Arenibacter algicola: one gene and its partner. The protein of the gene in region 1 interacts with the protein of each later gene in a pairwise test. Links are inferred from orthologs where the notes say so. Each region holds a gene or a part of one and is shown on either strand. Other genes may lie near its edges.

Region 1 (3,111 bases):
GAGCGCGCCCCCGGACCCTATTTGTAGAGGATCAAAATCATTGGCAGCGTTCCTTGGTAAATTACCGGCAGCGGAACTATTAAAGAATCCAGCGGGATCACCGTTGTTTTGCCCTATTCTTGTTTTTTCGGGTTGTATCTCCCCCAAATCCTGAATAGCAACAACGTTTCTAATATTCACGGTTTGCTGGCTCCTATTGGTAATCCAAACTTCCAACCTTGTAATCTGGACCTGGCTCCTTATATATGGATAATTAACAAGTGCGGCATCATAATTATCCCTAAAATAATGGGCCAGGAAGAAGTGTTTATCGGCATCGTAATCCTGGGCCCTAAGTTCAAAGTCGTTCACCGTACCCCCACCTTGAGCCACCACCGTATTGCTCTGCGACCTTTGTTCCGAAAATACGGCCGTAACCCTGGTCTTCCCAAATTGAAGTTCGGTCTTTACCCCGAAAAGGCTCTGTGCCCCTGTAATCAAGGAACTATTAAGAGGCATACTAACATTACCTACCTCTATCTTTTGAAGTATATCATCCTCGGATGGTGTATAGTCCAACTTGACCAAATTCTGAAAATCGAAGGTAGCCTCGGTATCATAATTGGCCGTTACCTGAAGTCGCTCCCCTATTTTACCCAACATACTTAAGCTTATCCGTTGATCAAAATCGAAGGAAAGATTGGTCCTGTTACGTGGGGACAGGGATGGGTTATCGTTTTTTTGCCATATCACCCCTAGATCCATCGCCACAGATCCCTGTGGAATCACCTCAATGGTATTGCCTCCAAAGACACTTTCAAAAAAACTATTATTTACATAGAAATTGGGAAGTAAATTTTTACGAGCTGCCTCACTACCCTCTTTTTTGCCAGAAAAAGCATCAATTTTTTCTTTAAAATAGGACTTCATGCCCTCGCGGCGCACAAGCTCCAAGTATTGTTCAGGGGTAAGGATAACGGGGTAATTGATATCAAAATCCCCAACACTTACCGTATAGATATATCTGTCAAGATTGGGGTCATAAGTATACTTTGAAACTATGCTGTCCGGGTTTTCCATTTTCAATTTTCCCAGTGCAACACCCGTTTTTACCGAATCTACTTCCTGCTCAATTGCATCTTCCCCCTCTATTTCCTGCGCTAGGGAAGTACCCGTTGCGGCCAAGAAAATAAACAGTAGGATAGTAAGCTTAAATGATGATTTAAGATAAAATTTTGCCCCTTTTTTCAAACTTGTTATAAATTTTTAAGCGCAAATTTTATAATGTCCTCTACGCTTAGTCCAGGGTCTTGGGCAACTACTTTATCCACAACCTTTTCAGCTTGTTTGCGGACAAAACCAAGAACCTCTAATGCAGATAACGCTTCATCTTTATTTGTATTGTTTGATGGGGCGGAAAGTTCATCAATATCGTAGACTTTTAAAACCTTGTCCTTGAGGTCCAAAATTACCCGTTGTGCCGTTTTGGCACCGATGCCCTTGATTCCTTGAATAGTAGGCACATCTCCCGTGGCTATGGCATCCCTGATCTGAGCTGGAGACAGGGAGGACAACATAGTTCTGGCCGTACTGGATCCTATTCCGGATACGGACAAAAGCAATCTAAATATCTCCCTTTCGGACTTTTCGGAGAAACCGAACAAAGTATGTGAATCTTCCTTTACTTGTAGATGGGTGTACAGCTGAATGCTTTCCGAATCCCCAATTTTTGAAAACGTGTGCAGCGAAATATTTACAAAATATCCCACACCCGCACATTCGATTACAATATGGGTGGGATTTTTTTCAACAAGTTTTCCTTTTAAATGGGTAATCATTAGCCTTTGCTGGTTTCGGGTTTCAAGCCATCTTGAAACTAGAATTATTTAAACTATTTATTTTTGTGTTTTTGCCAATTTTCTTTTCTCCCTTTCCTGGGCATCGATAACCGCCACAGCAGTCATATTGACCATCTCGTCTACACTGGCCCCCAATTGAAGAATGTGTACGGATCGTCTTAGCCCTACCATGATAGGACCAATGGAATCTGCCTGGTTCAGCTCCTTCAGTAGTTTATAGGTAATGTTGGCCGACTCCAAGTTTGGAAAAATTAGTGTATTTACTTTTTTACCGGACAATTTGGAAAAGGGAAATTTACCCTGGTGCAATTCTTTGTTCAACGCAAAGTCGATTTGAATTTCCCCATCGACCACCAATTCAGGATTGTTGGCGTGCAATATTTTTACAGCCTCCTTCACTTTGGTAGCTCGGGGATGTGTTGAAGATCCAAAATTGGCATAGGACAATAGGGCCATGACAGGACTAAAACCAAAGGTAGTAGCCACATTTGCCGTCATTTTTGCAATTTCTGCAATTTCCTCGGCGCTGGGATCTATGTTGATAGAAGTATCTGCCAAAAACAACGGCCCCCTTTCGGTAATCATAATGTTTACGGTAGACACCTTTTTAACGTTGGCAGCCCTTCCTATTACCTCAAAAACTGGTTTTACCACCGTAGGGTATGCCCTGGAATATCCGGAAATCATACCATCCGCATCTCCCTCCAATACCATCATTGCTGCAAAATAATTACGCTCTTTCATCTTGGCGCGGGCCCCGAAGAGGCTTACCCCACTACGCTGTCTATTTTCAAAATACTTGGCGGCATAATGATTTCTTTTATCATTGGTTTCATCGGCATGGGAATCTATTATGAGAATATCGGCATCGAATTCCAGCTCCTTCATCAATTCCGAAATAATCACCTTATTTCCCAATAAAATTGGCGTTGCCAACCCTTCCTCATAGGCAATTTGGGCCGCTTTTAGCACGTCCAAATGATCAGCCTCCGCGTAAACAATTTTTTTAGGGTTCATTCTTGCACGATCGTGGAGCAAACGAACTATTTTATTATCGTTACCGGAGCGCTGCAATAATTCCTCCCTATACTTATCCCAATCATCTATGGGCATTTTGGCCACTCCACTTTCCATGGCCGCCTTGGCAACGGCAGGTGGAATCTCAGAAATCAATCTGGGATCAAAAGGTTTTGGAATTATATAATCACGCCCAAAGGTCAACCTTGTTTGTCCATAGGCAATATTCACCTGTTCCGGAACGGGTTCTTTGGTA
Region 2 (3,053 bases), 150 kb from region 1 along the record:
AAATGGTTCATCACAATCGCCAGAATTAACGTCAGTTGCGAATACAATGTCTGTTATGGCATATGTTAAAAAGGTTGATGGTAAGGAATATCTTCGATGTATGGTTACGGATGGAACCAAAGGGTTGCCCGGAGTTGATGTTTCCATACAAGGAAAAAATGAGGTTGTGGTTACCGACTTTGATGGGCTAATTGAGATTGAAGCCCAAAAAGGGGATGTCTTAACTTTTAAGTACAAAGGATTGCCCACTACTATGCTTGTCGTTACGGACCAACAGAAATACCATATTACCAATAAGTAAACACTACTATTTCTTTCCAAGAGGTGACCATTGTACTATTCCGAAGTTTATTTCATGAAAATTGTAGGCCATAGGATAAGACTATTGAGGAGGAAATTGACAGCTACAGCCCTTAAATTGATCAAAAAATTGTAATTTCCGCCCAGAATCTGGCATACATGAGGAAAGTTGCGGTTTTGGCTTGTTTTTGTCTTTTTACCTCTTGCGACTGGTTTACTTCCAAAGAAGAAAAAACCCAAGAATTGGTAAACGAGGAAATGCGCAATATAAATTTTAATGAGGTTGATAAGTACCCCTTATTTGACAACTGCGATGAAATGTTGGACAAGACGGGGCAGTTGGATTGTTTTCAAAATACACTATTGGAACAATATACTGCGACTTTGGAGGATTTTGAATTTCAATTTGTGTCCGATATCAACACCTCTATATACGTGGATTTTTTGGTGGACTACAAAGGGGAAATTTCGGTATTGGAAGTGCAGCGCAACCAGGATATTGAAAATCAGATCCCCGAATTTCGTAGCATCATCACTCAAAGCCTAAAAGGCCTGCCTCCATTATCGCCTGCCTTAAAACGAGGGGTGCCGGTATCCTCAAAATTTAGGATTCCCATTATAGTGAATTCCAACTGAAATATAAATCTAGAATCTAAACAATTCCTTCCTTGGCAAATGAAAAGATAATATTGGGTATCGATCCTGGAACCACCATTATGGGTTTTGGCATAATTAAGGTGGTGAATAAGAAAATGGAGTTTCTTCAGATGAACGAACTCCTGCTTCAAAAATACGATGACCCCTATACCAAGCTAAAACTTATTTTTGAACGCACCATAGAGCTTATCGATACTTACCACCCGGACGAAATTGCTATTGAGGCCCCTTTTTTTGGAAAGAATGTGCAATCCATGCTCAAGTTGGGCAGGGCCCAGGGCGTGGCCATGGCTGCAGGCCTATCGCGCCAAATTCCCATCACGGAATACCTCCCAAAAAAGATTAAAATGGCCATTACAGGAAACGGTAACGCCAGTAAGGAACAGGTGGCCAAAATGCTGCAAAGCGTGTTGGGATTAAAGTCGCTCCCTAAAAACCTGGACAGTACCGATGGTCTTGCCGCTGCAGTCTGTCATTTTTATAACGAAGGCCGAATAGAAGTAGGCAAAAGCTATAGTGGCTGGGATGCTTTTGTGAAACAGAACGATGGTAGGGTGAAGAAGTGAAGATTGGCGGTTATATAGTGAACAGTAATCAGTAAAAAGTAAACAGTTTGGTTTGAGCCAAATGGGACTTGGATCAGATTTATATACCAATTCTTTAAAAAACATAATTTAGATCTATTGAACAGCAATCAGTAACTATGAGATTTCAGGACTTATTGGCTTATAAAAAATCTTTTACTTTGGCGATGAGGATTTTTGAGATTTCCAAATCCTTTCCTAAGGAAGAAAGATATTCTTTGACCGATCAGATAAGAAGATCCTCCAGAAGTGTTTCGGCAAATATTGCCGAATCTTATGCTAAGCGTCTTTATCCAAAATATTTCATTAATAAATTAACAGATAGTGATGCCGAGAATCTAGAAACTCAAGTATGGTTAGAGTATGCGAAGGAGTGCCAATATATTGATAAGAAAATATTCGATGAGTTGATTGGCGAAAGCAAGGAAATAGGTAAGCTAATTTATTACATGATTAATAACCCTGACAAGTTTGGTTCCAAATAGATATTTTTACTAACCACTAACCACTAACCACTGACCACTGACCACTGACCACTGACCACTGACCACTGTTTACTGATTACTGAAAAAATGAGCGGCATTTACATCCATATCCCTTTCTGCAAGCAGGCCTGTCACTATTGCGATTTTCATTTTTCCACCAATATGGGGAAGAAGGAGGCCATGGTACTGGCATTGATCAAGGAATTGGAACTTAGGAAGGATGAGTTTAAGGAGGAGGAGGTGCAAACAATTTACTTTGGGGGTGGAACTCCATCGGTTTTGAACACAGCAGAAATCAACCAGATAATTGGGTCGGTTTATAGTAATTATACTGTGGTAAGTGCACCCGAGATCACTTTGGAGGCCAACCCCGATGATCTGTCCGAAGAAAAGATAGAAGAATTGGCCAAATCACCAATCAATAGGTTAAGTATCGGAATCCAATCTTTTTTTGAGGAGGATTTAAAGATGATGAACAGGGCGCATAATTCCATGGAAGCGGAAGACTGCATCGTACTGGCCAAGAATTATTTTGATAATATTTCCATCGATCTTATATATGGTATTCCCGGGATGACCAATGAACGATGGGTTGCCAATATAGAAAAGGCATTGGCCTTCGGGGTGCCCCATATTTCCAGTTACGCCCTTACTGTGGAGCCCAAAACGGCCTTAAAATCGTTTATAGAAAAAGGGCTTATCCCTCCTGTGGATGATGAATTGGCTGAGGTACATTTTCATATTCTGGTACGTAAATTGGAAGCTGCAGGCTTTATTAACTACGAAATTTCCAATTTTGGAAAACCAGGTTACTTTTCCCGGAACAACACGGCCTATTGGCAGGGGAAAAAATACTTGGGCATTGGTCCCTCCGCCCATTCCTATGACGGAATTAGAAGGGGCTGGAATGTAAACAATAATACCAAGTACCTAAAAGCGATTTCTCAAAATGAATTGCCTATGGAAGCAGAGGTGCTGTCCAAAACCGATCGTTACAACGAATATATTATGACCGGGTTACGAACTA

Evidence for each region.
Region 2: the proteins of ruvA (region 1) and ruvC interact in binary tests that used the Escherichia coli proteins (3 or more experiments, as listed by UniProt). The link is inferred for Arenibacter algicola from one-to-one orthologs.

Annotation. Positions count from the first base shown.
Region 1 is NZ_JPOO01000001.1:711,677-714,787, reverse strand. What follows is about bases 27-2,800. They hold ruvA (Holliday junction branch migration protein RuvA), read right to left. Parts: upstream 1,818-2,800; coding sequence 1,236-1,817; downstream 27-1,235. Other genes in these bases: U735_RS0102965 (NADP-dependent malic enzyme), read right to left, coding at 1,875-2,800; sov (T9SS outer membrane translocon Sov/SprA), read right to left, coding at 27-1,230. In the rest of the region: more of sov, read right to left, coding at 1-26; more of U735_RS0102965, read right to left, coding at 2,801-3,111. UniProt on the Escherichia coli protein: The RuvA-RuvB-RuvC complex processes Holliday junction (HJ) DNA during genetic recombination and DNA repair.
Region 2 is NZ_JPOO01000001.1:557,468-560,520, forward strand. The notes cover bases 30-2,745. They hold ruvC (crossover junction endodeoxyribonuclease RuvC), read left to right. Parts: upstream 30-968; coding sequence 969-1,523; downstream 1,524-2,745. Other genes in these bases: U735_RS24355 (M56 family metallopeptidase), read left to right, coding at 30-301; U735_RS0102305 (hypothetical protein), read left to right, coding at 460-936; U735_RS0102315 (four helix bundle protein), read left to right, coding at 1,661-2,026; hemW (radical SAM family heme chaperone HemW), read left to right, coding at 2,114-2,745. Also shown: more of U735_RS24355, read left to right, coding at 1-29; more of hemW, read left to right, coding at 2,746-3,053.